2 regions of the Streptomyces sp. NBC_01013 genome follow, and region 2 is predicted to be linked to the other one. Evidence: riboswitches for the same ligand, from Rfam matches in the RefSeq annotation. Region 2 holds a riboswitch; the other holds the start of a gene.

Region 1 (5,370 bases), 4.4 Mb from region 2:
ACGGTCACGGGATCCACTACTGCCTGGGGGCACCGCTCGCCCGGCTGGAGGGCCGGGCCGCTCTCGCGACGCTGCTGAAACGCCTTCCTGACCTGCGACTCGCGGTGGATCCTGCCGATTTGCGATGGCGTGGCGGGCTCATCATGCGCGGACTGCGCACGCTTCCGGTGGAGTTCACGCCGGGTCCGGTGATCGGTGAAGGTGACACTCTGTCAACTCTGTGACTTTCACGTGATCTCTGCTGCATCGACTTGTGACACACGTTCGAGTCCCGCTAGGTTCACCGTTCGACTCACCAGTCACTCGTCAGTCACACGGAAGGCATTCCCATGGGCTCCGCGAACGGCAGACACCGTCGCCCTCGGCAGGCACCCGCGATCGTCGTCGCCGCAGGCGTGACCGGCTCGGCCATCGCCATCCCGCTGCTCGGTGCGGCAGGTGCGCACGCCGCCGACGCCTCGACCTGGGACCGGGTGGCCGAGTGCGAGAGCGGCGGCATGTGGAGCGCCGACCTCGGCAACGGCTACTACGGCGGGCTCCAGTTCTCCCAGGAGGTCTGGAAGTCGTACGGCGGCGAGTCCTACGCCGAGCGTGCCGACCTCGCCAGCCGCTCGCAGCAGATCGCCGTGGCGGAGAAGCTCCTGGAGGACCAGGGGCCGAAGGCGTGGCCCAGCTGCGCGGTCATCTCGGGCCTCGTCGCGGACACCGGTCTGCCGGGCGTGGACCCGGGCAGCACCCCGTCCGTCGACCCCGCCGCAAGCGCGGACCCGTCCGCGAGCGCCGACCCCTCCGGGGACGCCGGTGCGTCGGACGACGCGTCAGAGGAGGGGGCGTCGAAGTCCGCAGACGGCGCCAAGGGCGGGACCGGGAAGCCGGATGCGTCCGCATCCTCGTCGGCCACGCCCTCCGCCACGCCCCCGGGCGACTCCTCCTCTGCCACGAAGGCCCCCTCGGAGGGCCAGGAGAAGGCCGGCAAGCACCGCGGCACGCCCGCCCCCGAGGGGACCCGGGAGAGCGGCCGCGGCAGTGACCGGGACGCGGGGCGGCACGCCTCGCGCGGTGACGGTGACGCACGCGACACCGGGATTCCGGCTGCTGACGGTACGTACACCGTCCGCGCGGGCGACAACCTGTGGGCGATTGCTGATGCACAGGAGCTGCCTGGTGGGTGGACACAGCTGTACGAGACCAACAAGGCGGAAGTGGGGTCCGACCCGGACCTCATCCTGCCTGGCCAGAGCCTCGAACTCGGCGTGAAGGCCGAATGAGCGCAGTCTGATGATCAGCTGAAAACACCCCTGAAGTTGGGGTAGTTAAGAGGCCTATGTCCCACTTTTGACTAAGTGAGACATGGGTCTCTTTGCGTGAACTGGCGCATCTTGTCCGGGAGGTCCCGCCGCATCCCTCCTCACCTGCACAAACAGTGCTTCTTCGGGTGCCCGGAAGGGCTGTTCATCCGGTATGTCCATCTTTGGATATGAGGGTTGGGTGTGTTTACGGTCGGAACCGCTCGCACCGCGGGCCCCGTCGACCGTCACGCCGAATCCTGCCGTCGGTCGAAGGGAACAGACGCGTAAAGCGCCGTAGGCAGGAGCGGGGGACCCAGGTAGGCGCCGGGCCCGATCGTCGCAGGACGCATCAGGACCGGCTTGGGGTGAAGTCGTGCGCTAGGACGTGCGACCGGGCAACTCACTTGGCCCGAACCCGACAGCTCACCTCGCAGGCGTCGGTGAGGAGAAGTCTCGATGCTGCTCAACAGCAAGGGCAACAAGCACCGTCGCCCGTCCAAGGCCGTCCGTATCGCCACGCTCGCCGGTGTCGCCGGTGCCGCCATCGCCGTGCCCCTGATGGGTGCGACCGGCGCCTCCGCCGCCTCCGTGTCCACGTGGGACGCCGTCGCCCAGTGCGAGTCCGGTGGCAACTGGTCCATCAACACCGGCAACGGCTACTACGGCGGTCTGCAGTTCTCGCAGTCCAGCTGGGCGGCCGCCGGCGGTACGCAGTACGCGGCACGCGCCGACCTGGCCACCAAGTCCCAGCAGATCGCCGTCGCCGAGAAGCTCCTCGACATGCAGGGTCCGGGCGCCTGGTCCTGTGCCGGTGCCGGCAACCTGAGCAACGACGGTGTCGACCCGGGTGTCGACACCGGCTCCTCCGCCAAGACCGAGGCCGCCCCCAAGCAGGAGGCGCCGGTCCAGAAGGCCGAGCCGAAGAAGGCCGAGCGCACCGAGGCCCCCGCCACCAACCGCTCGGACCGTTCGACCGCCCCCAAGGCCGAGTCGAAGACCGTCACCACCCCGACCGGCAAGAAGGTCGAGAAGGGTGACGGCGAGTACAAGGTCGTGACCGGTGACTCCCTGAGCAAGATCGCCGCCGACCACAAGGTCGAGGGCGGCTGGGAGCAGCTGTTCAAGCTGAACAAGGACATCGTCACGGACGCGGACCTGATCTACCCGGGTCAGCAGCTCCACCTGACGAAGTAGTGGCGATCTCTCCTCGCTGATCACTCCGGCCGCCCCGGCCCGGTGCGCACCTTCCCCCTGCGCACCGGGTCGGGGTCGGCCGGTTTCGGCGGACGCGTTCAACTGTTGTAGTTACTGGCCAGTAAAATTCTGGCCTTTTGCCCCGCTGTGCCCGCCCTTGAGTCCTTTTTCGTCCCAGGGGACGGGCGGTCGGCCGGTTGGGGCGGCCCGGCCGGTTAGGCTCTTGTCGCAAGGCCAAAGCGACCCTGCACCACCAGCGTCATATCCCAGAAGGAGATGCCTCGTGCCGTCCATCGACGTCGTCGTAGCCAGGGAAATCCTCGACTCCCGCGGAAACCCCACGGTCGAGGTCGAGGTCGGCCTCGACGACGGCAGCACGGGCCGTGCTGCCGTGCCGTCCGGCGCCTCCACCGGCGCGTTCGAGGCCATTGAGCTTCGCGACGGAGACCCCAACCGCTACCACGGCAAGGGCGTCGAGAAGGCCGTCCTCGCCGTGATCGAGCAGATCGGCCCGGAGCTCGTCGGCTACGACGCGACCGAGCAGCGGCTGATCGACCAGGCGATGTTCGACCTGGACGCCACGGAGAACAAGGGCTCGCTCGGCGCCAACGCCATCCTCGGCGTCTCGCTCGCCGTGGCCCACGCCGCCTCCGAGGCCTCGGACCTGCCGCTGTTCCGCTACCTCGGTGGCCCGAACGCGCACCTGCTGCCCGTCCCGATGATGAACATCCTCAACGGTGGGTCGCACGCCGACTCCAACGTGGACATCCAGGAGTTCATGATCGCCCCGATCGGCGCGGAGTCCTTCTCGGAGGCCCTGCGTTGGGGCGCCGAGGTCTACCACACGCTGAAGAAGGTCCTGAAGACCAAGGGCCTGTCCACCGGCCTCGGTGACGAGGGCGGCTTCGCGCCGAACCTGGAGTCCAACCGCGCCGCCCTCGACCTCATCGTCGAGGCCATCAAGGAAGCCGGCTACGCCCCGGGCAAGGACATCGCGCTCGCGCTCGACGTCGCCGCCTCGGAGTTCTACAAGGACGGCAAGTACGAGTTCGAGGGCAAGTCCCGCTCGGCCGCCGAGATGACCGAGTACTACGAGGAGCTCGTCTCCGCGTACCCGCTGGTCTCCATCGAGGACCCGCTGTACGAGGACGACTGGGCCGGCTGGAAGGTCATCACCGACAAGATCGGCGCCAAGGTGCAGATCGTCGGAGACGACCTCTTCGTCACCAACCCGGAGCGTCTGGCCCGCGGCATCGAGGAGGGCTCCGCCAACGCCCTGCTCGTCAAGGTCAACCAGATCGGTTCGCTGACCGAGACCCTGGACGCCGTCGAGCTGGCCCAGCGCAACGGCTTCAAGTGCATGATGTCGCACCGTTCCGGCGAGACCGAGGACGTCACCATCGCCGACCTCGCGGTCGCCGTGAACTGCGGCCAGATCAAGACCGGCGCCCCGGCCCGCTCGGACCGTGTCGCCAAGTACAACCAGCTGCTGCGCATCGAGGAGATCCTCGACGACGCCGCGGTGTACGCGGGCCGCTCGGCGTTCCCGCGTTTCAAGGGCTGACACACAGGCCCGGCAAAGCCCGGCGGGGTCGAGCGCCCCGGCCTCCGTCCGTCCCCGCACTCGGTCCCGTACCGTGTGCGGGGACGGACGTGCGTAATGGGGAGGCGGAGACATGGCCGCGAAGGACCGGGACCGGTTCTCCACCGCGACCCGGCTGCGGTTGCTCGGCGAGCAGACCGCGGCCCGCGTCTACCGGTCCCAGAACCGCCGTCAGGCCCGCCGCTCCCGGCTCACCGGCCGGGCCGCCTTCCTGGCTCTGATCGTCTGCTCACTGATCGTCGCCCTCGCGTACCCGATGCGGCAGTACGTGTCGCAGCGTGACGAGATCGCCGACCAGGAGCGGCTCGCGCAGGAGGCCGAGGCCCGTACCGAGGAACTGCGCGACGAGAAGGCGCGGCTCCAGGACGACGCGTACGTCAAGCGGCTGGCCCGTGAGCACCTGCACTACCTTCTTCCCGGGGAGACCGGCTACACCGTGGTCGACCCCGACGCGGTCAAGGAGCGCGACGGTAGGCCGGAGGAGACCGACCGGCCCTGGCACTCCAACCTGTGGGACGGCGTCGACAGCGCCGACCGCGGCTGACCCGTATGTCCCCCAACTCTGCAGAACCGCAGTTCGAGCAGTCCGATCAGAACCCTAGGCAGGCATGGAAACGCCCCCTCCCCAGACCGAGTCCACCGCGCCCACCGACGCGGACATCGCCGCGTTCCAGCAGCAGCTGGGGCGCCCGCCGCGCGGGCTGCGCGCGATCGCCCACCGCTGCCCGTGCGGCAACCCGGACGTGGTCGAGACGCAGCCCCGGCTGGACGACGGTACGCCGTTCCCGACGACGTTCTACCTGACGTGCCCGCGTGCGGCGTCCGCGATCGGCACGCTGGAGGCGAACGGGGTCATGAAGGAGATGACCGAGCGCCTCGCTGCGGACCCCGAGCTGGCCGCGGCCTACCGGGCCGCGCACGAGGACTACATCGCGCGGCGTGACGCCATCGAGGTGCTGGAGGGCTTCCCGAGCGCGGGCGGCATGCCGGACCGGGTGAAGTGCCTGCATGTGCTCGTCGGGCACTCGCTGGCCGCGGGGCCGGGCGTGAACCCGCTCGGGGACGAGGCGATTGCGATGCTGCCGGAATGGTGGCGCAAGGGGCCGTGCGTCTCGCCGTGCGGCGCGCCGGACGAGGGCTGACCGTCCGTACCCGGGGGCGGTGCCCCCGGACCCCCGCTCCTGGATCGCCGGAGAGGCTTGGACGGGGGCTCCGCCCCGGACCCCGCTTGATTTGGGAGTAACTCATGACGCGTGTGGCCGCCATTGACTGCGGTACCAACTC
Region 2 (5,370 bases):
GAAGCAGGCCGTCGCCAACCGCTGATCATGGGTGAAGTCATCCGCGGGGACGCACTCGGTGCTTTTGCCTCGGAGGCAAGAAATTTGCCTCCGAGGAAAGTTCCTGGCCCAATAAAGGTATGAATCCTCCAGAAGGAGGGGTGGCCGACGAGCTGCCCGGGGTCGCGCCACGCCTGCGCGATCTGCGCCGCAGTCGTGGTCTCACCCTGGAGACCGCCGCCCAGCGGGCCGGGCTCTCACCCGCCCACCTGTCCCGGCTCGAAACGGGCAGGCGCCAGCCCTCGCTGCCGATGCTGCTCGGGCTTGCCCGGATCTACGGTACGACGGTTTCCGAGCTGCTCGGCGAGATTCCCCCGGAACGTGACGCGATCGTCCGCGGCCGCCGGTTCGAGGGCGCCGAGGCCGATGGCTGGATGTACCAGCAGGCCGGCGGTCCCGGACGGGCGATGCAGGCTCTCCGTGTCCGGGTCCCGCACGGCGCCCAGGGGGACCTGGTGCGCGTCCATCCCGGGGAGGAGTGGCTGTACGTCCTGGCCGGGCACCTCAGGGTGACTCTCGGGGAGACGGTCCATGACCTCGCCCCCGGTGACAGCGCGCACTTCGACTCGCTCACCCCGCACCGGATCGCGGCCCTGGACCGCGACGGCGCCGAGCTGCTCTTCGTCCACACCCTGCTGCAGAGCCCCGCCGCCGAGCTGTGTCTCGGCAGCGGGATCCACCGTCGCTGATTCGCCGTCCCCGCCGCCGGCCCGCCGGTGGCCAGAGAGGACCTGCCATGTCCGATTCCGAGAACTACGACCCGCTCAGCCCGGCCCGGCCCAAGAAGTACGACCCGCAGGAGAAGAAGATGCCTCGGGGGCTCGTCATCAGGCTCTTCGCCTACCTGGTGGCCGGGCATGTCATCGCGGGCTTCCTCTATCTGCTGTTCGCGGTGGGGATGCACAACCAGTAGCGGCGGTCTCCGCCCGGACGGCCGGACCCGAACCTCTCGTCCGGATCGGGCCGGGCTCGGGCGGTCCGAAGGCCTTGGGCCGATCCGGCGGATCCGGGTTGTACGGCCCTCAGTCGAGCAGTCGCTCGCGCAGTCGCTCGCGGGTCTCCGGGGTGATCTTGAGGCCGTCGGCGAGGTAGCGGTCGGTGCTGCCCCAGGTCTCGTCGATCGTGGTGAAGGCGGCGGCGAGGTAGTCGGCGTGGGCGCCGAAGAGCGGATTGAGCAGCTCCATCACCTCGGGGGACATTCCGGCGGGGGAGGTGTCGCTGCGGCGGACCTTGTAGCGGCGGTGCGCGTCGTTGGACTTGAGGTAGTCGGCCTCGATGGCCTCGCGCTCGACACCGACGGCGAGGAGGGACACCGCGATCGAGAGCCCCGCACGGTCCTTGCCGGCGGCGCAGTGCATCAGGGCGGGCACGCTGTCCTCGGCCAGCGCATGCAGCACCCGGCTGTGTTCGGCCGTGCGGTCCAGGATGATCCGGCGGTAGGAAGCGATCATGCGGTGCATCCCCTTGCCGTCGGCCAGGATCGACCGCAGCTCTTCCATGTTGCCGTCGCGCACCATCCGCCAGAACTCCGCGCCGTCCGCCGGGTCGCTCAGCGGGATGCTCACATTGCGCACTCCCGGAAGTTCGACGTCCAGACCGTCCAGTTTGTGGTCGGCCATGTTGCGGAAGTCGAAGACGGTGTGCAGGCCCAGACCGGCGAGGAACGCGGCGTCCTCGGCCGTGGCGTGTGCCAGGTGACCGCTGCGGTAGAGCCGCCCGTACCGCACCCGGCGGCCGTCCGAGGTGGGCAGGCCGCCGACGTCACGGAAATTGCGGACACCTGCCAGCTCGGGCTCCGTCGACGGGGTCTGCGGCAGCTGCTGCGTCACGGTCACTCCTGGGGGCTCTGTCGCCGGCGCGTGTCGCCCGCGGGTCCACTCTCGTGACGATACGACATTGATTCGTCTGGCAATCATCCTGGCCGCGCCCGCACTTCGTGCCTGGATGAGGCGTCTGGGGGGCTCGCTGGGAGGGGGTGCATCCACGCTGACGTCCCGATGAGGAGGAGGCGATGGGCATGACATGTCCGTATTGGGATATTTAGCCGAACATGCCCTACTTATGCGGGAGATGGTCACCCTCTCGTGAGCGGGATCATATCCGTGACGGTGTGTGGCGGTGGGGCTGCCGGGCATTCCTTGCACGGTGCGGAAAGCCAAGATCCGTAATCCACGGAGTGTGACCGGAATTCCTCGCCGATTTCTCCGCGCGGAATCCCCCGTGGAACCCGTGGCTTGTTTCCGCCGTCCCGGCTCGTTTACGTTCTCTGCAATCCGGACGGACCGCCTAATCCTGCCGCCGCCCGGAATTCGCACCCACTCACCGCGTGGCAGGAGCGGGGGAACCAGGTAAGCCGCCGACCGGGAATCCGGTCGGCTCGGGGTGAAGTCGCGCCAGTCGCGACCGGACATCTCCAGTCCGAACCCGACAGCTCACCTCGTAGGCGCCGGAGAGGAAAACCTTCATGCCCATATCGGGTAAGCACCGCCGTCCCAAGTCCAGCACGATCGCCCGTGGCGTCGTCGTCGCGAGTGCCGGCGGGGCCGTCATCGCGCTTCCGCTGCTCGGCGCCACCGGTGCCAACGCCGCGGAGCAGTCCGCTCCCGCCGCCTCGAGCTCGGCCGCTGCCGCGCACGCCACTCCGGCCAAGCCGGTGGCACAGAAGCAGGCCGGCTCCACGACGTACACCGTGGTCTCCGGTGACTACCTGTCGAAGATCGCTGTCCAGCACAAGCTCAAGGGTGGCTGGGAGAAGCTGTACCAGGACAACCGCAAGGTCGTCGGCGACGACCCGAGCCTGATCTTCCCGGGCATGAAGCTGACCCTCGGCGGCAAGGCCTGGGGTCACGCCTCGACCACCTCCACGGGCTCCACCACTCCGTCGAAGGCTCCGGTCAAGGCTGAGACCAAGGCCGCCCCGGTCTCCGACTCGTCCTCCTCCGACGCCCCGTCGTCCGAGGAGACCTCGGCCCCGGCCACCCAGAGCAACGACTCCGGTTACGTCCACCCGGTCCCGGGCAACCACACCACCGCCTACCGCGCCTCCGGTGCCAACTGGTCCAGCGGCAGCCACACCGGCATCGACTTCCCCGTGTCCACCGGCACGAGCGTGAAGGCGATCACCTCCGGCACCGTCGTCACCGCCGGCTGGGGCGGCGCGTACGGCAACGAGGTCGTCATCAAGCACGCCGACGGCCACTACTCGCAGTACGGCCACATGTCCTCGCTGTCGGTCTCGGCCGGCCAGACCGTGACCGCGGGCCAGCAGGTCGGCCTCTCCGGCGCCACCGGCAACGCCACCGGCCCGCACCTCCACTTCGAGGTCCGCACGGGTCCGGCCTACGGCTCGGACATCGACCCGATCGCCTACCTGGCGTCGCACGGGATCAACGTCTGATCCAGGCAACAGCGGTCCGGTGACCCGGGTCTGAGCAATGCATAGAGGGACGGTGCGCGGCGGCGCACCGTCCCTCTGCTCATGGCCCGTGTGCCGGGGGGTCCGTGCTGAGGAAGCACTCGCACTTATTCCCCCTTTACCAAAAACTGACTGGGTGGTCTATCTCACCACCCGTCAACCCCATAATACGGTCGCGTAGGTCACATTCGGCGGTGCAGGATATGCCCTTGTGGCAGACGATTCGAACAACATCCAGCAGGGCGTCATCAACCAAAAGGGCGCCATCGGGTCGTACGCGGCGATTGGCGACAGCTTCACCGAGGGAGTCGGTGACCCCGGCCCGGGCGGAACCCTCGTCGGCTGGGCGGACCGGTTCGCGGTACTCCTCGCGGACCAGCTCCCGGACCTCGGTGCGGCGACAGGCACCACGCACGGAAACTTCAGGTACGCCAATCTCGCCGTACGAGGACGCCTCCTCGACCAGATCGTCGAGGAGCAGGTGCCGCGCGCCAAGGAACTCGCCCCAGATCTGGTGAGCTTTTGCGCGGGCGGCAACGACATCATCCGGCCGGGCACCGACCCCGACGACGTGGCCGAGCGCTTCGAGCGCGCGGTGGCCGACCTGACCCGGTCGGTGGGCACGGTCATGGTCACCACCGGCTTCGACACCCGCAACGTTCCCGTGCTGCGCCATCTGCGCGGCAAGATCGCCACGTACACCGCCCATGTGCGGTCCATCGCCGACCGCTACGACTGCCCGGTCCTCGACCTGTGGTCCCTGCGCTCGGTCCAGGACCGGCGGGCCTGGGACAACGACCGGCTGCACCTGTCGCCCGAGGGGCACACCCGGGTCGCGCTCCGCGCCGCCCAGGTCCTCGGCCTCCACGTGCCCGCGGACCCGGACCAGGAGTGGCCGCCCCAGGCACAGCGCGGAACGCTCGAAGTACGGCGCGACGACATTCACTGGGCACGCGAGTACCTGGTGCCTTGGATCGGCCGGCGGCTGCGCGGCGAGTCCTCCGGCGACCACGTGGAGGCCAAGCGCCCCGACCTGCTGCCGCTCTGAGCCCCGCGGTCCTCAGTCGCCCCGGACACCCGGAACACCGGCCGGGGTGGCCGAGGACAGCGGCGGCGCCGGTATGCGCTCCAGCACCCCGCCCGCGAAGACGTCGTACAGCGGCAGTGTCTCCAGGTGCACATAGCCGATGTGACAGTCGCAGACGGCGAGCGGACAGGCCCGGGGCCCCAGCGCCGCGCGGTAGCTGCCGTCGTAGAGGTTGCCGAGTTCCGCGCGCACGAAGTGGCAGCGACGCACCGTGCCTTCGCCGTCCACCGAGATCACCGACTCACCGGTCCGGCAGGGCAGTCCGGCCGAGCGGTGCGGATGGCGGCTGTACGGGAAAAGCGGGTCGATCGCCGTCCACCTGTCCGCCTCCTCGTCCGTATAGGTGTGCCCCTCGGCGGCGTTGACCCAGAGGTACACCTCGTCGGGAAGGGCCGCCCGCAGCCGCCGCGCCTCGTCGAGATGACCCTCCAGCCCGACCACCCCCACGCTGTGGCGTATCCCGAGGGACGCCAGTTCTCCGCAGCGCCCGAGGAACCGCTCGTACGGTGTCTGGCCCGGGTGGTACGTGCACCAGAGCGCGATCTTGTCGCGCCCCGCGGCCCCCGCCGCGGCCAGCCACTGCGTACGGCCGCCGAGGTTCGTCTGGATCGCCACCCGGCGGACATGCGGCAGCCGGGCCAGCTCGACCACGGCCCGGCGGTACCAGGAGCGCACCAGCCCCTCGCCCCACGGAGTGAACAGCACCGAGATCCGGTCACCGCTCTGGGCCGCCGCCCAGGCCGTGAAGCGCTCCAGCGCGGCCCGGTCGATCCGCAACTGCTCCCGGCTGTCGCGCCGCTTGGCGAACGGGCAGTACGGGCAGTCGTAA

Evidence for each region. A riboswitch is a leader RNA that binds a small molecule or an ion and turns the genes downstream of it on or off. The one in region 2 is predicted to bind cyclic di-AMP.
Region 1: it holds a riboswitch for cyclic di-AMP, as region 2 does, so the genes downstream of both, OG538_RS22230 (transglycosylase family protein) here and OG538_RS03110 (peptidoglycan DD-metalloendopeptidase family protein) in region 2, are expected to answer to the same signal.

What each region holds. Positions count from the first base shown of each region.
Region 1 is NZ_CP108687.1:5,099,569-5,104,938, forward strand. Features, by position in the region: gene OG538_RS22220 (cytochrome P450) at 1-224, shown strand, start outside; gene OG538_RS22225 (transglycosylase family protein) at 330-1,268, shown strand; cyclic di-AMP (ydaO/yuaA leader) riboswitch at 1,570-1,741, shown strand; gene OG538_RS22230 (transglycosylase family protein) at 1,746-2,483, shown strand; gene eno (phosphopyruvate hydratase) at 2,767-4,047, shown strand; gene OG538_RS22240 (septum formation initiator family protein) at 4,160-4,630, shown strand; gene OG538_RS22245 (DUF501 domain-containing protein) at 4,695-5,228, shown strand; gene OG538_RS22250 (exopolyphosphatase) at 5,333-5,370, shown strand, end outside.
Region 2 is NZ_CP108687.1:718,897-724,266, reverse strand. Features, by position in the region: gene OG538_RS03130 (aspartate aminotransferase family protein) at 1-25, shown strand, start outside; gene OG538_RS03125 (XRE family transcriptional regulator) at 120-728, shown strand; gene OG538_RS03120 (DUF6126 family protein) at 776-952, shown strand; gene OG538_RS03115 (tyrosine-protein phosphatase) at 1,062-1,868, opposite strand; cyclic di-AMP (ydaO/yuaA leader) riboswitch at 2,342-2,498, shown strand; gene OG538_RS03110 (peptidoglycan DD-metalloendopeptidase family protein) at 2,504-3,436, shown strand; gene OG538_RS03105 (SGNH/GDSL hydrolase family protein) at 3,666-4,502, shown strand; gene OG538_RS03100 (STM4011 family radical SAM protein) at 4,515-5,370, opposite strand, start outside.